Regions from separate parts of the Kitasatospora sp. NPDC004272 genome, predicted to be linked through region 2. Evidence: riboswitches for the same ligand, from Rfam matches in the RefSeq annotation. Region 2 holds a riboswitch; each other region holds the start of a gene.
The links. A riboswitch is a leader RNA that binds a small molecule or an ion and turns the genes downstream of it on or off. The one in region 2 is predicted to bind ZMP and ZTP.

Region 1 (6,676 bases), on a different contig from region 2:
GCGGCGGCGCTTCGCACACCCGTCGAACGGCGTTCGCCCGGAGTACGATGATCGCCGACGGAACGTCCAGCGAAAGCAGGTGACCAGATGTCCGCGCGGATGCCCGAGATCCCGTGGCACAAGCCCCGCAAGGCGGAGCCGCGGCAGCCGCTCAGCCGCTCGCTGATCGTGGAGACCGCGGTGCGGGTGCTGGACGCCGAGGGCCTGTCCGGGGTGACGATGCGCCGGGTCGCCCAGGAGCTGGGCACCGGCCCCGCCTCGCTCTACGCGCACGTCTCCAACAAGGAGGAGCTGCTCGACCTGGTGCTGGAGCGGGTGGTCTCGGAGATCCGGATGCCGCTCCGGCCGGAGCCCGAGCGCTGGAAGGAGCAGATCACCGAGATCTGCTTCGAGGCGCAGCGGGTGCTGACCTCCCACCGGGACGTGTCGCTGGTCTCGCTGGGCAGCATCCCGCTGGGCGAGAGCCAGTTGGGGATCACCGAGTTCCTGCTCGACCTGCTGCTCCGGGTCGGCCTGCCGCCCCAGGTCGCCGCCTGGGCGCTGGACGGGCTCGGCCAGCTGATCGACACCGACGCGTACGAGGCGTCGGTGTACGCGGAGCGGATCGCCCGCGGGACGGACATCGGCGAGTACTTCGGCCAGCTGCACGGCTTCCTGCTGGCGCTCCCGGCCGACCGCTTCCCGAATCTGCAGCGGATGGCGGACACCATGGTGACCGGCGAGGGCGACGAGCGCTACGCCTTCAAGATCGAGGTGTTCCTGCGCGGCCTGGAGTCCTACCTGCCCGCCGCCTGACGGGCCGTCAGCGAGCCCGCCGCACCCGCTTTGACCAGTGCTTTGCCGCGATTTGACCGCACCCTGGAACGGGCCTCCCGGAGTGCGGCGGCAAGGGTTGACGGCGACCCCACACAGGTCTATACCAGTGGCAGTCACGTCAACCTCGGCTAGGCACCCGACCGTTGACCCGGCCGCGCACCCCCACCTGCCGCGCGTCCGGGCCGCCGTCCTCGCCGCCTCCTGGAGAGGTCCTCGATGGAACGCGCACTTCCCCCACGCACCCCCGCCACCGCCCCGGCCCGGACCCGCCGCACCAGGCGCTCCGCCGCAGTCGCCCTGTCCGTGTTCGGCCTGCTGGCCGGCGCCGTCTCGGCGGTCGCCGCCTCCGGCCCGGCCAACGCCGCGACCACGGCCGGGCTCGGCTCCAACTGGTACGCCTCCGCGCCGTACCTGATGCCGGAGGACAACAGCCCGCCGGACGCCGCCGCCGTGATGGACGCCACCGGCCAGAAGGCGTTCCAGCTGGCCTTCATCCTGGCCCAGGGCAACACCTGCAGCCCGTCCTGGGGCGGCACCTCCTCGATCGACACCGACACCACGATGCCGGCCGTGATCCAGACCATCCGCAACAAGGGCGGCGACGTCTCGGTGTCGGTGGGCGGCTACGGCGGCACCAAGCTCGGCCAGACCTGCGGCACCCCGGAGGCGACCGCCGCGGCGTACCAGAAGGTCGTCACCAAGTACAACCTCAAGGCGATCGACTTCGACCTGGAGGAGCCGGAGTACGAGAACACCGCCGCCATCCACAACGAGATCGGCGCGGCCCGGATCCTGCAGCAGAACAACCCGGGCATCTACATCTCCATCACCACCGCGGGCACCAACGCCGGCACCGGCTGGTTCGGCACCCAGATGCTGCTGGAGGCGAAGTCCCAGGGCTTCACCCCGAACAACTACTCGATCATGCCGTTCGACGGCGGCTTCAGCGGGGCCTCGGCGCAGACCGACGCGCTGGTGAAGTTCAACCAGCTCCTGCAGAGCACCTTCGGCTGGAACGAGGCCACCGCGTACGCCCACGAGGGCGTGTCGATGATGAACGGCCGCACCGACGCCGCCGAGTACTTCAGGCAGGCGGACTTCCAGACCGTGCTGGACTTCGCCACCGCGCACAAGCTGGCCCGGTACACCTACTGGTCCGTCAACCGCGACCGGCAGTGCCCCGGCACGGTCGACCCCGGCCTGTCCGGCGCCTGCTCCAGCGTGGCCCAGAACGACTGGGACTTCACCAAGTACACCGTGAAGTTCGCCGGCGCGACCCCGCCCACCACCTCCCCGTCGCCGAGCAGCAGCACCTCGCCGAGCACCGGGACCAGCTCCTCCCCGAGCACCGGCACCGGCACCTGCAGCCCGGCCTGGTCCGCCTCCACCACCTACGTGGCGAACGACAAGGCCAGCTACGGCGGCCACAACTACCACGCCAAGTGGTGGACCCTGAACGAGAACCCGTCCGCCAGCGGCCAGTGGGGGGTGTGGGCCGACGACGGCCCGTGCTCCTGAGCCACCCGCGCGAACGGGCGGGCCGCCCGGTCCACGAGCCTCGCGCTCGGGACCGGGCGGCCCGTCCGCTCTCCCCCCGGCGGGGTGTCAGACCTCGGTGCGGTTGCGGAACTCCTCCGTGACGGCGCGGGTGGAGGGCAGGTCGCCGAGCGGTTCGCCGACCACCCGGGAGGCCAGCTCGGACGCCAGCTTGATGACGTCCTCGCGCAGTTCGGCCTCGGCCAGCACCTTGTCCGCGGCCAGCTGCACCTGCGCCTCGGCCACCAGCCGCTCGCGCTGCTGCAGCGCCTCCGCCCGCAGGGCGGCGACCAGGGCCGCGCCCTCCTCGGCGGCGGTCTGCCGGATGGCGGCGGCCTCGTGCCGGGCGGCGGCGAGTTCGGCCTGGAACTCCTGGCGGATGCGTTCCGCCTCGGCCCGGGCCGCCTCCGCGCGGGCGATCCCGCCGTCGGTCTTGTCGTGGCGTTCGGCGAGGGTGCGTTCGATGCGGGGCAGCAGCACCTTGCCGAGCGCCCAGAAGAGGGCGAAGAAGACGATCAGTCCGAGGATCAGCTCGGGCACGTTCGGTTCGAGAGGTCCCATACTCAGTATGCTATCCGCTCATCTGACGATCCGTTCGATCGGGGTCCGCTTCAGCTCCCCTGCCCGGCAGGGGACTTCGCCCGCCGGAGCCTCCCCGTTCAGCCGCCGGTCACCCCGTCGGTGTGCTCGCGCAGCAGGTCGGCGTGGCCGTTGTGGCGGGCGTACTCGGTGATGACGTGCAGGTACGTCATCCGCAGGGACATCTCCTCCCCGTACGCGGCCAGTTGCTCGTCCAGCCCGGCCCCGGCCACCGCCAGGTCGGCGAGCCGCTGCTCCTCCAGCAGCGCCAGGTACTCCTGCTCGGCCCGCTCCGGCTCCAGCAGGTCGAAGTCGGCGTCCTTGTGGCCCTCCACCGCGTGCAGCGGCGGGACGTCCTGGGCGGCGTAGCGGATCCGGAACCACGTCCGCTCCACCTTGGCCAGGTGGCGCATCAGCCCGAGCAGCGAGAGCGAACTCGCGGGCAGCGGGCGCAGCGCGAGCTGTTCGCCGGTCAGGCCGGCGCACTTGTGCAGGAAGGTGGCGCGGTGCCAGGCGAGGTAGTCCGGCAGCAGCTCGGTCTCGGGCGCGGTGAGCGAGCCGCCGGTACGGGTGGTGGCGGGGACGGTCCATGTCATGTGCCCGATCATGCCGACGCCCGCCCCCGGCGCACCAGGGGATTTCTCCCACGCACCCTCCGCCCTCCTCCGCGGACCCCCTCCCGGGCCCCCTCCCGGACCCCCTCCCGGTGCCGGCCCGCCGGTTGGTAGCATCGCGGTGAGCCGTGACTGGCGCGCTGGGATGGAAGTCACCATCGGGAAGCGGCTCCGTGCGGTGCCCCCGGGCACCGCGTGCTGTCGCCGTGCGCCTGGGCCGTCCGAATCGTCGTTCCGTACTACGAGGAGACCGCCCGTGGTCGAGTCCGTGTCCGCCCACACCTTCGGCAGCCCCGCCGCCGACACCGCCTTCCGCAGCGCCCTGGACGTGGTGCGCGCCGTCGAGCCCCGGATCGCCGCGGCGATCTCCGGGGAGCTGACCGACCAGCGCGCCTCGCTGAAGCTGATCGCCAGCGAGAACTACGCCTCGCCCGCCGTGCTGCTGGCGATGGGCAACTGGCTGAGTGACAAGTACGCGGAGGGCACGCCGGGCCGCCGCTTCTACGCGGGCTGCCGCAACGTGGACACCGTGGAGGAGCTGGCGGCCGAGCACGCCCGCGAGCTGTTCGGCGCGGAGCACGCGTACGTGCAGCCGCACTCCGGGATCGACGCCAACCTGGTGGCGTTCTGGGCGGTGCTCTCGCAGCGGGTGGAGAGCCCGGCGCTGCGGCGCGCCGGCGTGCGCAACGTCAACGACCTGAGCGAGCAGGACTGGGCCGAGCTGCGCCGCGAGCTGGGCAACCAGCGGATGCTGGGCATGTCGCTGGACGCGGGCGGCCACCTCACCCACGGCTTCCGGCCGAACATCTCGGGCAAGATGTTCGACCAGCGCAGCTACGGGACGGACCCGGCCACCGGCCTGGTCGACTACGACGAGGTGCGGCGGATCGCCCTGGAGTTCAAGCCGCTGATCCTGGTCGCCGGGTACTCGGCGTACCCGCGGCTGGTGAACTTCCGCCGGATGCGGGAGATCGCGGACGAGGTCGGCGCGACCCTGATGGTCGACATGGCGCACTTCGCGGGCCTGGTCGCGGGCAAGGTGCTGACCGGGGACTTCGACCCGGTGGCGCACGCCCAGATCGTCACCACCACCACGCACAAGTCGCTGCGCGGCCCGCGCGGCGGCATGGTGCTGTGCACCTCGGAACTGGCCGAGCACGTCGACCGGGGCTGCCCGCTGGTGCTCGGCGGCCCGCTGTCGCACGTGATGGCGGCGAAGGCGGTGGCGTTCGCCGAGGCCCGCCGCCCCGAGTTCCAGGTGTACGCCCGGCAGGTGGTCGACAACGCCCGGGCGCTCGCCGAGGGCCTGCTGGCGCGCGGCGCCACGCTGGTGACCGGCGGTACCGACAACCACCTGGTGCTGGCGGACGTCTCCTCGTACGGCCTGACCGGCCGTCAGGCGGAGGCGGCGCTGCTGGACTCCGGCATCGTCACCAACCGCAACGCCGTGCCGCAGGACCCGAACGGCGCCTGGTACACCTCCGGCATCCGGCTCGGCACGCCCGCGCTGACCACCCGCGGGCTGGGCGCGGCGGAGCTGGACGAGGTCGCCGAGCTGATCCACACCGTGCTGACGGCGACCACCCCGGTCGGCTCCTCCAAGGCGCAGTACGCGCTGGACGGGGCCGTCCGCGACTCCGTCGCCAAGCGCGCGGTCGACCTGCTCGCCGACCACCCGCTCTACCCGGGCATCGCGCTCGGCTGATCCTCCCTCCCCGGCGTCCCCGTCCGGACGCCCCGGGCCCGGCCCGCCGCCACCCCCGCGGGCCGGGCCTCCGCCTGCCCCGGCTGCCCCGCCTGGCGCCGGTGCGCCCAAGGCCGGGAACGGCGAACCCACCGCCCTGCGCGCCGCGTTCCACCCCCCGCCGGGGGCCGCCGCCGGCCGGTGACCAACCAGCGGACACCCGCGACCACCGGACGGCCCGCGCCGATAGGCTCGCCCCCGCCGCGGCCGGGCGCGCGACGCCCCGGCCGCCGTTCCGCACACCTTCCGCAGGAGAACGCGCATGCTCAAGGTCAACGAATACTTCGACGGCACGGTCAAGTCGGTCGCCTTCACCTCGGCCGACGGCCCGGCCACCGTGGGCGTGATGGCCCCCGGCGAGTACGAGTTCGGCACCGCCGCGCCGGAGGTCATGCACGTGGTCAGCGGCGCGCTGACCGTCAAGCTCCCGGGCGCCGAGGAGTGGCAGACCTTCTCCGCCGGCGAGCGGTTCTCCGTTCCGGGTGACAGCAAGTTCCAGCTCCAGGTCTCGATCGACACGGCGTACCTCTGCGAGTACCGCTGACCCCGTAGCCCCACTGGCCGAAGGCGCCGGCGGGGCGGGCCTCCCTCCTCTCCCGTCCCCTGCTCCTCCGCTACTTCGCACCGCTGCCCGCTGTTCCGCTGTTCCGCTGTTCCGCGGACCACTGGATCCACGGGCGGGGTCATGCGCCCGTCACCGCCTCCGGCACGGGCCCCCGGGGTCCGGGGACCGCGTCGCCCCCGCCCGGCGGGCTCGCGGGCAGCCGGCGGACGGCGGGGAGGGCGAGCAGGGCGAGCGCGGCCGGGACGGCGAGGGCGGTCATCCCGAACAGGGCGGGCCGCACGCCGAGGCCGTCGGAGAGCGGACCGGCCAGCACCAGGCCGAGCGGCATCAGGGCCACGGAGATCAGGTGGTCGTAGGAGCTGACCCGGGAGAGCACCCGCTCCGGTATGTGCACCTGGAGCAGGGTCTCCCAGAGCACGAAGAACAGGGAGACTCCGACTCCGGTGACCGCCTCCAGCGCGGCGATCACCCAGACCGGCGCGCCGGACCCGATGACCAGCGCCTGGCAGGAGGCCACCGCCATCGCCACCGCGGCGACGGCCATCGGGCGGGCGGGTTTCAGGCGGTAGGCGCAGACGTCTCCCAGGATCGCGCCGAGGCCGAAGGCGATGACCACCACGGCCCACGCGCCGGCACCGCCCCATTCGCGCTCCGCCAGCACCGGCCCGAGCACGAACACCGAGGGCAGCACCACCACGTGGTAGACCGCTATCGCCAGCATCCCCGACCACACCCACGTCCGGCTGCGCACCTGCTGCCAGCCGACCCGCAGTTCGGCCAGGAAACCGGGCCGCTCGGCCCGCTCGGCCCGCTCCGGGTCGG
Region 2 (6,676 bases):
CAGCACCACGACCGCGACCCCGAACCCGATCAGCTCGCTGACCCGGTCGCTCGGCGCCGGCCGCGCCAACTCGCCCAGCGGGCCCCCGTACTCGACCTGCACGCCGGCCTGGCGCAGCGGCGCCACCGCCGCGTCCACCTGGTCCAGGTAGTCGTCGCCGAACGTCGCCAGCACCCCGTCGAAGCGCACCGTGACGTACGCCGTCAGCCCGTCCGCGGACAGCGGCCCGCCCGGCTGCGGGGCCTGGCCCGGCGGCGGCAGCGGGTCCTGCGCCGACAGCACGTGCGGCAGGTGCTGCAGCGACGTCACCGCCTGGTCCACCTGCGACTGGAACTGCGTCAGCGGCTGCCCGTCGTGCAGCACCACCTGCGCGCTCGTCCCGCCGATCGCCGGCTCGTGCGCGGCCAGCACGTTCGCGCCGTCCTGCGCCTGGGAGCCCGGCAGCGAGAAGTCGTCCGAGTAGCCGCCGCCCACCGCGTGGTTCGCGACCTGCACCCCCGCCAGCACCAGCAGCCAGCCCACCAGCACCAGCACCGGCCGCCGGGCGCACCACGCGCCCAGCCGCCACAGCAGGCCGCGGCCCCGCTCCGGCACGGACCCTGACACGGTGTCGGACGAGGACATCGACCCTCCCGGGGACGCGGTGTCACCCGCACCCGGTGACCGGACTCCGAACGGTAGCCACGCCCCCGCCGCCCGCCCCGGCCACCCGGCCCGCGACACGGCCGAACCCACCCGTACGCCGCCACCGGCCCGGCCCGGGCGGGGCGGGGCGGTCGCGGCGTACGGGTGGGCGCCGGGTGGGTGCCGGGGGCGGTCAGCCGCCGAGGCCGAGCCCGAGGCCGCCGGCGACGGTGACCTCCTGGCCGGTGACGTAGCGGGCGGCGTCCGAGGCGAGGAACGCGACGACCTCGGCCACCTCCCCGCCCGTCGCGAACCGCTGGAACGGGATGCCCGCGCTCATGGCCGCCCGCGCCTCGGCCGGAACACCGAGCTTGTCGTAGAGCGGGGTCTCGGTCGATCCGGGGCTGACGGCGTTGACGCGGATCCCCCGGGGCGCCAGTTCGAGCGCGAGCGACGGCAGCATCGCCAGCAGCGCCCCGCGCGTCGCCGCGACCACGGTGGCGCCCGGCGCTCCCCGGTCGGCCCCGACGATCCCCACGGTCAGGACGATCGAGCCGCCGTCGGTCAGCAGCGGCAGCGCCTTCTGCAGGGTGAAGTACTGGCCCTTGAAGTTGACGTCGACCGCCTCGTCGAAGGCATCCTCGGTCACCTCGGAGACCGGCGCGGGCCGGAAGACGCCCGCGTTGAGGAACAGCAGGTCCAGCGAGCCGAAGTGCTCGCGGACCGACTCGATCAGGGCGTCGGTGTCCGCCGTGACGCGGGCGTCGGCGCGGACGACGAGCACCTCCGGCGGCAGTTCGCGCCGGGCCCGCGCGATCGACTCGGGGTTCCGGCCGGTGACCGCGACGCGGTACCCGCGCTCGTGCAGCAGTTCGGCGGTGGCTCGGCCGATGCCGCTGGTGCCGCCGGTGATGAGGGCAGTGGGCATGGGGACTCCTCTGAGGTGGGGTGGAAGGGGGGTGAGGGCGGGCGGCCCGTGGTGTCCGGTGCGGGCGGTGCGGAGCAAGTGCGTTCGGGTGCCGGGTGCCGGGTGTTGGGTGTTGGGCGTCGGCTAGCGCGGGTCGGTCGGGCCGCGGTCGGCCGGACCGCTCGGCAGCGTCACGGCCGTCTCCTCGATCCGGACGAAGCGGCCGTCGGGGTCGCGCCGCGCGAACACGTACACCTCCTGGACGGTCCGGCCGCCGTCGCGGTCGACCAGCTCGACGACGTGGCGCTCCGCGTAGCCGCTGCCGTCGGCGAACTCGTCCAGAACGGTGACCTCGGCGCGCTCGACGGCCTCGCGGAGCCGGACGACGCGGGCGAGGAACCCGGCGCGGTCGACCCAACTCCCGTCCACGCGCTGGCGGAAGGCGGGGGCGAAGTGCCGGTCGACCGCCTCGTGCGCCGGTAGCCGCCGGTTGTTGAACAGGTCGTCGACGGCGTCCTTGAGCGTGCTCATCGAGGTCCTCCCGTCGTCGCGCGGGACGCGCTTCTCGTCGTGGTGCTCACGGGCCGGGCGTCCCTCACGCGGCGGTGAGCACGATCTTGCCCCGGAGGTGCCCGCGGGCCGCCCGCTCGTGCGCCTCGCGGGCCTCCGCGAGCGGGAACGTGCTGTCGACGGCGACGCGGAGCGCGCCCGTGTCGAGCAGGCGGCCGAGTTCTTCGAGCTGCCGGCCGTTCGAGCGCACCTGGGTGCCCGAGGTGGTGACGCCCAGTCGGGCGACCTCCGCCGGGTCGTACGCGGCGAAGAAGACGTAGTACAGCGCGCCGCCGGGCTTGAGCGTCCGCAGGAAGCGACCGCTCCCGGGGCCGCCGACGGTGTCGAGCACCAGGTCGACGTCACGGACGGCCTCCTCGGGCGCGGTCCTGGTGTAGTCGACGAACTCGTCGGCGCCGAGCTCGCGCAGGAACCGCTCGTGCGGGCCCGAGGCGACCGCGACGACCCGGGCGCCCTTCCACTTCGCGAGCTGCAGCCCCAGGTGCCCCACGCCGCCGGCCGCGCCGTTGACCAGCACCGTCATCCCGGGGCCCAGCGGCCGGGGTCGGTGCTGCTCCTCCTGGAGGGGGTTCGGGTGGTCGTGCCCGAGCTCCACCAGGTGCTGCCACGCGGTGAGCCCCGACATGGCCGCCCCCGCGGCGTGCACGTGGTCGACGCCGGCCGGCTTGTGCGCGAGGTCGGCGGCGGGCGCCGTCACGTACTCGGCGTACGCGCGGCCGTCGAAGCTCGGGAAGCGGAGCATGCCGAAGACCTCGTCGCCGACCGAGAAGCCCGCCACGTCGGCCCCGACCGCCGCGACCACGCCGGACACGTCCGACCCCGGGACGGCGGGGAGGCGCACGGGCGGCCTCAGCTCGGGCGGGATGCCGGGCATCCCGTCGCGCAGGTACCAGTCCGGGGGGTTGAGGCCGACGGCGTGGACCCGGACCAGCACCTCGCCCGGCTGCGGCCGGGGGACCGGCACCTCGTCGCAGCGCAGCACCTCGGGGCCGCCGAACTCGTGCAGCCGGATCGCCTTCATCGTCTTCGCCGACATGGTGATTCTCCCTCTTCCCGCAGGCGGGATAGGCTAGGCGTAGCACCGCTACGCATATCCGTAGCAGTGGTACGAATATAAGTAGCACTGCTACGCATGTCAAAGGAGGACCCTTGCGAGCCGACGCCAGGAAGAACCGCGACCACCTGCTCGCCGTCGCGCGCGTCGCCGTCGCCGAACAGGGCGCCGACGCGTCCCTGCGCGACATCGCCCGGCGGGCCGACGTCGCCCTCCCCACGCTCTACCGGCACTTCCCGACCCGGGAGGCGCTGCTCGACGCCCTGCTCCGGGAGGGCTTCGACGCACTGGCCGACCGGGCGGCCGCACTCGAAGCCTCTGACCCGCCCGAGGACGCCCTCGTCGCGTGGCTGCGCGACTGCGTCGCGCTCGCCCGCGAGTACCGGGGCGTCACCGAGCTGATGGCGGCCGCCATCGCGGACCCCGACTCCGCGCTGCACACCTCCTGCGTCACCATGCGCGCGGCGGGCACCCGGCTCCTCACCCGCGCCCAGGACGGCGGCGCGGCCCGGGCCGACCTCGACGGCGCGGAACTGTTCGCCCTCGTCGCGGCCCTCGCGTGGCTCGGCGACCACGGCTCGTTCGTACCGTTCGCCGACCACCTCTTCACCGTGATCACCGACGCGGTCCTGACCGGAGGGGCGGACCGCGGCGCCGAGGAGGAACGCCACTGACGCCAGGTCGGGCGCGGACGGGGACGGGAGCGCGGACGGGAGTGCGGACGGGGGCGTTGGCGCGGGTGCGGGTGCGGGTGCGGTGTTGGCGCGGGCGCGGGCGTGAGCGCCCCCGGCCCGCCCCGGCCGGAGGCTGCTAGCATCGGCGCCGTCGCGACTGGCGAGAGGTGGAGCACCACCGGGGAGCGGCACCGCACTGCACGGGACCGGCACCGTCCGCCTGGGTGTCCTCCGAAGCCGACACGCGACTTCACGGAGGGGGCCACCGCCATGGACCTTCGGTACGGGATCAACCCGCAGAACACCCGCGCCCGGATCGAGCCGCTGCCCGGCGCCGAGCTGCCGCTGCGCCTGCTCAACGGACAGCCCTCGTACGTCAACCTGCTGGACGCGCTGAACGCCTGGCAGCTGGTCAGCGAGGCCGCCGCCATGTTCGGCCGCCCCGCCGCCGCCTCCTTCAAGCACGTCTCCCCGGCCGGCGCCGCCCTCGCCGGACCGGTCGACCCGGCCACCGCCGAACCGTACGCCCTCGACCCGGCCGCCGTCGGCCCGCTCACCTCCGCCTACCTGCGGGCCCGCGACGCCGACCCGAAGTCCTCCTACGGCGACCTGGTCGCCGTCTCGCACGAGGTCGACGCCGAACTCGCCGACCTGCTCGCCCGGGTGGTCTCCGACGGCATCGTCGCCCCCGGCTACGCGCCCGGCGCCCTCGACGTGCTGACCCGGAAGAAGGGCGGCCGCTACCTCGTCCTGGAAGCCGACCCCCGGTACGTCCCGTCCGCCGTCGAGACCCGCGAGGTGCACGGCCTGCGCCTGGTCCAGGACACCGACACCACCCCGCTCACCGCCGCCCTGCTCGCCGACGTCCGCACCGGCACCCTCACCCCCGCCGCCGCCGACGACCTGCTGCTCGGCCTCGCCGTGCTGCGCCGCACCCAGTCCAACTCGGTCTGCTACCTGCGCGACGGCGCCGCCCTCGGCATCGGCGCCGGCCAGCAGTCCCGGGTCGACTGCACCCGGCTGGCCGGCGCCAAGACCGACACCTGGTGGCTGCGCCGCCACCCCGCCGTCCGGGCCCTCGACTTCCGCCCCGAGATCCGCCGCCAGGACCGGATCAACTGGCGGATCCGCTACCTGGAGGGCGACCTCACCCCCGACGAGCGCACCCGCTTCGCCGCCGCCCTGAGCGGCGGCGGCGACGTCCCCGACGAGCTCGGACCCGACGAACGCGCCCGCTGGGCGGCCGAGTTGGACGGCGTCGCGTTCGTCTCCGACGGCTGCCTGCCGTTCCGCGACAACGTCGACCACGCCCGCCGCCACGGCGTCCGCGCGATCGCCGAACCCGGCGGCTCGCTGCGCTCCGCCGAGGTCGAGACCGCCTGCGCCGAACACGGCATCACCCTGGTCCACACCGGCCTGCGGCTGTTCCACCACTGACGGCCGGGTGCCGGAGCCCCGTCACCGGAGTCCCGTCACCGGCCTTCCGTCACCGGCCTTCCGCGATCGGCGTCCCGCTGTGGGCGCCGGGGCATCCGGTCCGTCCAGGCGCGCTGTTCGGGGGTGTCCGGGACGGCCAGGCCGCGGGCCCGGGCGATCCGGTCCCAGGTGTCGTCCGGGTCCGCGCCGGAGCGGACCAGGACGGCGGCCGCCAGTAGTGAGGAGCGGCCGATCCCGGCCCGGCAGTGCACCACCAGGTGGTCGCCCGCGGCCAGACGCCGGGTCAACTCGTCCACCGCCGGCAGGACTTCGGACAGGACGGGCACGGTGCGGTCCGGGATCGGCACGGCGGTGAAGCGCAGTCCGGCGGCCCGGGCGAGGGAGGCCTCCGCGGCCAGCCCGAGCTCGGCGGACTCCGCCGGGGTGAGCGCGCTGACCAGCCCGCTCACCCCGAGGGCGGCCAGCGCCGCCAGTTCCTCCGCCAACCAGTCGCCGCCGCGCGGCCGGGCCATGGTGCTGAGCCGACCCGGTCCGGGACGGTCGATCGTGAACAGGGCGGGACGCATGACGGGAGCCGACCTCCGGACGGGGCGGGGGTGTTCGGCCGCGCGGGAGGGGGCGGCCGGTGCGCGGTGCGCGGTGCGCTACGTGGTGCGGTGCGTACCGGCCCGGCGGTCGGCAGGACAGCGGACCGGGGCGTCGGCAGCGGGGAACGGCCGACCGGACGGGCGCGCGCGGACGAACGGGCGCGGCGCGGCGGCGGGCGGTGCACCGAGGCTAGCACCACCCGCCGGGCCCGAGGAGTCGGCGAGCCCTCCCGGCCGGTCCGTCCGGGCCGGTTCGTTCAGGGGTGCGGCGTGCCGAGGAAGCGCAGCACGGCCAGGACGCGGCGGTGGCCGGTGTCGGCGACCGGGAGGTCGAGTTTGGCCAGCCCGCTCAGCCCCGTCCCGGTGGCGGGGCCGGCCCCCACCGCCCCGTCCTGGTGGAAAACGTCGCGGCCCAGGACCACACCGGCACCAGGGCCAGGTGCGGCAGGACGCCGACGGCCAGGAAGCCGGCGTCGCGCCGCACCCGCCGGGCTCGGAGGACCGGGCGCCTCAGCCCGGGTCGAATCATCACGGCTCGACGGTAGGCCACCGCCGCAGGAGCACACCATGAAGCCCGCACCCGACTTCATGGTGAACCCAGCACCACCCCGCCCGAGGAGCCAGGCCTCCCCACCCTCCCCGCCGAACCGCGCCCGCCGGGGTGTCACGGCCCGTCAGCGCGGGAAGCACCGGGGCATGCGGACGGAACCGACCTCCTGGGCCAGGGCGCTGGCGGAGCACGAACTCGCCGGGCCGCTGCCCCGTCGCTGGGCGCACACCCGGGGCGTGGCCGAGCAGGCCGGACGGCTCGGAGGAATCCTGG
Region 3 (6,676 bases), on a different contig from region 2:
CCTCCAGGCCGGCCAGCCACGGCGGGTCGGCGGGGTAGAGCACGTAGGTGGCGAAGCCGATCGCGGTCATCGCCAGGTAGCAGCCGAGGAAGTGCCGGAACCGGGCGTGGTTGCGCTTCCACAGCACGGCGAGGATCACGAACACCGCGAAGAAGTGCGACATGTAGACGGTGACGGCGGCGTAGTCGTACCACTGCGGGTGGCCGGGGTGGTAGAGCAGGTCCTGCAGGCGGACGGTCCAGGTCTCGCCGAAGCCGAGCACCTCGTCGAAGGCGATCTGCGGGGCGTAGTGCGGGCGCCACGGCGTGTGCGCCCCGTAGCCGCGGAGCAGGGAGTACGCCCAGACCACGGCCATCACGGGGACCCAGTCGCGCAGGACGTACAGCCAGCCCTTGCGGCCGCCGCTGTGCACGGACGCCGTGACCAGGGCGGCGATCAGCCACAGGAAGACCACGTCGTTGGCGTAGGGCAGGCCGTAGACCGCGAGGTAGCGCCAGAAGGCCAGCGCGAAGAGCGGCCAGGCGAGGTGTCGGAGCTTGAGCCGGGACAGCAGGTGGAGCGCCAGGGAGCGTGACCGGGCTGCCAGGTGGGACGAGTCGATCATGCGTCACGAAGCTAGCAACAGCGGCTTGGAGATTCCTCTTGCCGCGCGCCGGGGTTCCCAGCGAGTTCCCAGGCGGCCCACGGACGGGTGGCGGGGGCCGCCAACCGGACTAATGCTCGACATTAATAATGGTGAGCATTAATGTGGAGACATGACGAGGAAGTCGACGGGTGCACGGAGCACCCTTGTGGGTGGCGGCTCCGGCGACGGCTCCACCCGGGCGCTGCTGATCCGGTCCGCCGAGCGCCTGTTCGCGGCGCAGGGGGTGCACGGCGCGCAGCTGCGCGAGGTGGTGCGGCAGGCCGGGCAGGCGAACCCGTCCGCGGTGCAGTACCACTTCGGTTCGCGCGAGGGCCTGCTGGACGCGGTGATGGCCGAGCGCCAGCAGCGCACCGAACGGGCGCTGGCCGCGCGGATGCCGCAGCCCGAGGGGCGGCCGCTGGGCGAGCTGCTGGGGGCGCTGGTCGACGCGGAGGCCACCGAGCTGCGCACCGAGCGCGGCCGGGACTGCCTGCGGATCTCCACCCAGGTCAGCCACCGCAGCGGCATCCGGGAGCGGCGTCCGCACGCCGGGCTCGCGGGCACCTTGTACTGGCGGCTGATCCTCGAACTGGAGGCACCGCTGGTCCCGCTGGCCCCCGAGGCCGTCCGGCTGGAGCGGATCGACCTGGCGCTGACCCTGATCGGGGCCGCGCTGGCCGAACGCGCCCGGCAGCTCGCCGAAGGCGAGCCCACCCTGAGCGGGGACGGCGCGTACCTCGCCGACCTGGTCTCCGTCTGCACCGGCCTGCTGACCGCGCCGGTGCCCTGAGCGCCCCGCCCGGAGCGGGAGACCCCGGCCCGGCGGCGGTGGCGGTGGCGGTGGCGGTGGCGGTGGCGGAAGGAGGACGCAGGACCCAGCGGTAGGGCGCGGACGCAGGAGGCGGACGCGGAGCGCGGTGCGGCGCTGTGGAGGCAGTGGCTGAAGCAGCGGCGGCGGCGCGGCAAGGAAACCGGGCGCCCACGAGGCGCCGAGCACCGAGGAGCAAGTCATGAGCGAGTTGTCCGGCAAGACCGTCATCATCACCGGCGGGGCCCGGGGCCTGGGCGCGGAGACCGCCCGGCAGGCGGTCGCGGCGGGGGCGAACGTGCTGATCACCGACGTCCTGGACGCGGACGGCGAGGCCACCGCCGCCGAACTGGGCGAGCGGGCCCGCTATCGCCACCACGACGTCAGCTCGGAGCAGGACTGGGCGGACGCGGTCGAGTACGCGCAGGCCGAGTTCGGCGCGGTGCACGGGCTGGTGAACAACGCGGGCATCTCCACCGGGAGCTTCCTGGTCGACGAGTCGGTGGAGCACTTCCGCAAGGTGCTCGACATCAACCTGACCGGCGTGTTCATCGGCATGAAGACGGTCGTCCCGGCGCTGCGGGCGGCGGGCGGCGGCTCGGTGGTGAACATCTCCTCGGCGGCCGGCCTGATGGGCCTGGCGCTGACCGCCGGCTACGGCGCCTCCAAGTGGGGCGTGCGCGGCCTGACCAAGATCGGCGCGGTGGAGCTGGGCGTGGACCGGATCCGGGTGAACTCCGTCCACCCGGGCATGACCTACACGCCGATGACCGCGTCCACCGGAATCCAGCGCGGCGAGGGCAACTACCCCAACACCCCGATGGGCCGGGTCGGCGAGGCGCCCGAGATCGCCGCGGCCACCGTCTTCCTGCTGTCCGACGCGGCCTCCTACGTCACCGGCGCCGAGCTGGCGGTGGACGGCGGCTGGACCACCGGCCCGACCGTCCGCTACGTGATGGGCCAGTGATCCCGGGCGGCCGCGCACCGGCCGACGACCGGTGCGCGGCCGTCCGATCACTGCCGCTGCGGGCCGAGTTGACGCGTCGCCGCCTCCACCGTCTGGGCCAGTAGCACCGCGATCGTCATCGGGCCGACGCCGCCCGGCACCGGGGTGATCAGGCCGGCGCGCTCGCGGGCCGAGGCGAAGTGGACGTCGCCGACGTTGCCGGGGTTGTAGCCCGCGTCGATGACGACCGCGCCGGGCTTGAGGTGTTCGCCGCGGATGAGTTCGGGCCTGCCGACGGCGGCGATCAGGACGTCGGCTTCGCGGACGATCGACGGGAGGTCGACCGTCCGCGAGTGGCAGTAGGTGACGGTGGCGTCGCGGGCGAGCAGCAGCATGCCCGCGGGCTTGCCGAGGATCGCGCTGCGGCCGATCACGACGGCGTGCTTGCCGGTCAGCCCGACCCGGTACTCGTCGAGCAGGCGCACGATGCCGCCGGGGGTGCAGGAGGTGAAACCGGGAAGGCCGAAGGACATGGCGGCGAAGGAGTGCGTCGTGACGCCGTCGACGTCCTTGGCGGGGGCGATGGCTTCGAAGGCGGCGCGTTCGTCGACCCGCGGGCCGGCCGGATGCTGGAGCAGGATGCCGTGGACGGTCGGGTCGGCGGACAACTCACCCAGGACGTCGACGAGTTGGGCGGTGGTGGTGGCGACCGGGAGTGGGACGTGGCGGGAGCGGATGCCGGCCTTCTCGCAGCGGTTGCGCTTCATCCGGACGTAGGTGACGGAGGCCGGGTCCTCGCCGACCAGGACGGTGGCGAGGCAGGGGGTGACACCGGTGCGCAGGCGGAGGTCGGCGGCCCCGGCGGCGGTGGCCTCGATGAGGCGGCGGGCGGGGGCGGTACCGTCCATCAGCCGGGCGAGGACGGGGTTCTGGTCGGTCATGGGCGCAACTCCCTGGGTCTCGGGGTGAGTTCGCCCAGGCGCGCGGCAACGGCGGTGCGGCCGCTCCCCGGTGGTGCTCCACCCGTGCGCCAGTCACGGCCCTGCGGGCATCGTAGCCGAGGGCCGGACCGGACGGCGGGGAACCGGGGTCAGGAGGCGGCGGATTCGATCCGCTCGACGATGAGTTCGCAGAGTTCGTGGGTGCGCAGGGCGTCGGTGGCGTCGAGGGTCTTGCCGGCGCGGAGGGCGTCGAGGAAGTGCAGGACGACCTGTTCGATGCCGCGCTGGCGGGCGACCGGGACCCAGTCGCCGCGGCGGCGGACGGTGGGCTGGCCGCGGTGGTCGATGATTTCGGCGAGGTTGTGGACCTCGCGCTTGGAGTCGGCGCCGGAGACTTCGAGGATCTCCTCGGTGGAGCCGGAGACCCGGTTCATGATGCCGAGGGCGGTGAAGCCGCGGCCGGCGAGGGTGAGGACCAGGTGTTCGACCAGGCCGTCGCGGGTGCGGGAGCGGACGTCGACGTGTTCGATCTCGCCGGGGACGAGGAAGCGCAGGCTGTCGACGACGTGGATGAAGTCGTCGTAGACCAGGGTGCGGGCGCGTTCCGGCAGGCCCTCGCGGTGCTTCTGCAGGACGATCAGGTCGCGCGGGCGTTCGGCGGCGAGCAGGTAGCCGGGGGCGTGGCGGCGGTTGAAGCCGACCAGCAGGGAGCGGCCGGTGTGTTCGGCGAGGGCGACCAGGCGGCGGGCGCCGTCGAGGTCGTAGGCGAGCGGCTTGTCCACGTAGACGTCGACGCCGCGGGTGAGCAGTTCCTCGACGATCGGGACGTGCTGGTCGGTGGCGGCGTGGACGAACGCGGCGCGGATGCCGGAGTCGATGAGTTCGCCCAGGTCGGTGGTGCGGAATGGGAGGCGGTGGGCGTCGCCGATCCGGTCGAGCTTGGCCCGGTCGCGGGTCATCAGGCGCAGGTCGAGGCCGGGTTGGGCGGTGAGGACCGGCAGGTACGCCTTCTGCGCGATGTCGCCGAGCCCGATGACGCCGACCGGGATCGGGGTGGTGCTGCGGCCGGTCTCGTGATCGCTCATCGGGCACTCCTGCGAGGGTGGGTGGTGGTCGTCCCTGACCACCCGGCAGCATATGCCAGGACGCTCGTTGAGCTGTCCGAACGCCGCTGGATCGGCCGATTCGCGTCGGTGCGGGCCCGATCCCCGGCGGCGGGCCGACCGGGTCGCGGGTCTAGGTCTTGCGCAGTTCGGGTGCGGGGGCCCCGATCAGTTCGCGGCGGACGGCGTCCCAGGCCGTGCGGAGGGCGGCCGCGCAGGAGCGGGTGTCGGGGCCGAGCAGGCGCAGCCAGGCGCCGCACTCCCCCGGCAGGGTGGAGACGCCGTACAGCGGGCCGCGGTCGCCGAGCGGGGCGAGCGCGGTGTGCAGGACGTCGGCGATCCGGGCGGCCGGGGCGAGCGGGCTGAGGACGTACAGGGTGGACATCACGTCGTGCCCGGCCAGGACGGCCGGGCCGGTGACGCCGCCGCCGGGGGTGGCGGCGGGGACCAGCCGGACGGTGTCCAGGGCGAGGAGTTCGCCGTCCGGGCGGCGTGCTTCCAGGTCGGCGGCGAACACCCGGTAGGCGTGCCGTTCGCCGCGGGCGAGCCGGCCGGCCAGCACGGTCTCGCCGGCCAGCACGGTGGCGGACGGGTCGACGGTGAGGACGGTGCGCTGGTAGAGGCGGGAGCCGGCGAACGGGATGACCGGTTCGGGGAGGTACTCGACGTAGGCGCGCGGGCCGGCCGTCAGGTGGACCAGTTGCGTCGCGTAGTCGTGTTCCATCCGGTGCACCTTGGTGGCCGCCTGGGTGGTGAGGTGCACGGCGGTGTCGGCGCCGCAGTGCAGGTCGGTGCGGAGCCGGTCGGCCTGCAGGACGCCGCCGCCGGTGGACATCAGGAAGGTGACGGCGAGGTCCGGCCGGGCCGGGTCGAAGTACAGCGGGCGGGTGATCTGCAGCGGTGACTTCTGGTAGTGGCCGGTGAGTTCGGTGCGGCCGCCGACCCGCTCGAAGGCCAGTTCCAGCAGGCCGACCTTGCCGGGGCGTCCGACCGCGAGGGTGTCGGGCGTCCCGGCGAGGCAGCGGACCTCGGGCGGGACGCGGGCCGGTTCGTAGTGCCCGGGGTCGAGCCGGGCCGGTCGGACGAGCGGAGCCGGTCGCGCGGGGTGGGTCGGTCGTGCCGACGGCCGGGCGGGGGTCACCCGGCGGCCTTGCGGAAGGTGGCCAGGAAGTCGGCGATCTCCTCCAGTCCCGCGCCGGTCAGGCAGTTGGTGAGGACGACGGGCTTGCCCTCGCGGACCCGGTGGGCGTCGGCCTCCATCACGCCGAGGTCGGTGCGGACGTACCGGGCGATGTCGATCTTGTTGATGACGAGCAGGTCGGACTCGGTGATGCCGGGGCCGCGCTTGCGGGGCATCTTCTCGCCCTCGGCGGTGTCCAGCACGAACACGAACACGTCGGCCAGGACGGGGCTGAAGGTGAGGGTGAGGTTGTCGCCGCCGGACTCGTACAGCAGGGTGTCGACCTCGGGGAAGCGCTCCAGGAGTTCGGCGCCGGCGGCCAGGTTCATCGTCGGGTCGTCGCGGACGGCGGTGTGCGGACAGGCGCCGGTCTCCACGCCGACCACCAGCTCGGGGTCCAGGACCCCGGCCAGGGTGCGGCGCACGTGCTGTGCGTCCTCCTGGGTGTAGATGTCGTTGGTGATCACCGCCGGGCGGTGGCCGCGGGCGATCAGCTCCGGCACCAGCGCCTCGATCAGCGCGGTCTTGCCGGAGCCCACCGGGCCGCCGATGCCGATCCGCAGGACGTTCTCGGTCAACTCTTCGCCTCCGTGACGGTTCTCAGGTCATGAACAGCCGGGCCTCGGCCCGCTCGTGCCGCCCGGACATCGCGTCGGCGACCGGGACGCAGCCGCCGAGGTCGGCCGGCTCCCTGGCCAGGGCGGCCTCGACGGTCTCCCGGATGACCGGGGCGGCGCCGCGCAGCAGCACCTGGGCCCTGCGGTGGTCGGTCAGCCGCAGCCGCAGCGCGGCGCCGACGAAGCTGCTGCAGAACGCGAACAGGTCGCTGGTGGCGGCCTGTTCGACCGGGACGCCGGCCGCCGCGTGGGCGACTCCGGCGGCCACCGGCTGGCAGCCGGGGGCGCGCTTGGCCGCGACCAGGTCGGCGTACCGCTCCAGCGCTTCGCCGCCGATCGACTCCCGTGCGATGTCCAGGAGTTGGCGCCCGGTCCGGGTGGCGGCCAGCCGCAGTTCGCGGTTCAGCCGGGTGGCGTGCAGCCGCCGGTCGACGGCGGCCAGCAGCTCCCACTCCC

Region 1: linked by a shared signal. The riboswitch ahead of ACWEO5_RS31650 (glycine hydroxymethyltransferase) and the one ahead of ACWEO5_RS05210 (phosphoribosylaminoimidazolecarboxamide formyltransferase) in region 2 are both predicted to bind ZMP and ZTP.
Region 3: linked by a shared signal. The riboswitch ahead of ACWEO5_RS32850 (bifunctional 5,10-methylenetetrahydrofolate dehydrogenase/5,10-methenyltetrahydrofolate cyclohydrolase) and the one ahead of ACWEO5_RS05210 (phosphoribosylaminoimidazolecarboxamide formyltransferase) in region 2 are both predicted to bind ZMP and ZTP.

Annotation. Positions count from the first base shown of each region.
Region 1 covers NZ_JBSGET010000142.1:14,798-21,473, reverse strand. The annotation lists gene ACWEO5_RS31670 (TetR family transcriptional regulator) at 88-795, shown strand; gene ACWEO5_RS31665 (carbohydrate-binding protein) at 1,033-2,334, shown strand; gene atpF (F0F1 ATP synthase subunit B) at 2,422-2,913, opposite strand; gene ACWEO5_RS31655 (DinB family protein) at 3,012-3,527, opposite strand; ZMP/ZTP riboswitch at 3,664-3,770, shown strand; gene ACWEO5_RS31650 (glycine hydroxymethyltransferase) at 3,802-5,250, shown strand; gene ppnP (pyrimidine/purine nucleoside phosphorylase) at 5,552-5,833, shown strand; gene ACWEO5_RS31640 (MFS transporter) at 5,973-6,676, opposite strand, start outside.
Region 2 covers NZ_JBSGET010000009.1:67,265-73,940, forward strand. The annotation lists gene ACWEO5_RS05185 (MMPL family transporter) at 1-624, opposite strand, end outside; gene ACWEO5_RS05190 (SDR family oxidoreductase) at 818-1,552, opposite strand; gene ACWEO5_RS05195 (nuclear transport factor 2 family protein) at 1,676-2,062, opposite strand; gene ACWEO5_RS05200 (NADP-dependent oxidoreductase) at 2,127-3,137, opposite strand; gene ACWEO5_RS05205 (TetR/AcrR family transcriptional regulator) at 3,251-3,829, shown strand; ZMP/ZTP riboswitch at 3,973-4,062, shown strand; gene ACWEO5_RS05210 (phosphoribosylaminoimidazolecarboxamide formyltransferase) at 4,100-5,266, shown strand; gene ACWEO5_RS05215 (protein-tyrosine phosphatase family protein) at 5,302-5,832, opposite strand; partial or broken gene ACWEO5_RS05220 (DNA-binding response regulator) at 6,111-6,194, opposite strand; gene ACWEO5_RS05225 (HD domain-containing protein) at 6,550-6,676, shown strand, end outside.
Region 3 covers NZ_JBSGET010000154.1:1,254-7,929, forward strand. The annotation lists gene ACWEO5_RS32835 (phosphatase PAP2 family protein) at 1-604, opposite strand, end outside; gene ACWEO5_RS32840 (TetR/AcrR family transcriptional regulator) at 756-1,415, shown strand; gene ACWEO5_RS32845 (glucose 1-dehydrogenase) at 1,636-2,400, shown strand; gene ACWEO5_RS32850 (bifunctional 5,10-methylenetetrahydrofolate dehydrogenase/5,10-methenyltetrahydrofolate cyclohydrolase) at 2,448-3,320, opposite strand; ZMP/ZTP riboswitch at 3,346-3,427, opposite strand; gene ACWEO5_RS32855 (Gfo/Idh/MocA family protein) at 3,470-4,369, opposite strand; gene ACWEO5_RS32860 (urease accessory protein UreD) at 4,557-5,564, opposite strand; gene ureG (urease accessory protein UreG) at 5,561-6,181, opposite strand; gene ACWEO5_RS32870 (urease accessory protein UreF) at 6,204-6,676, opposite strand, start outside.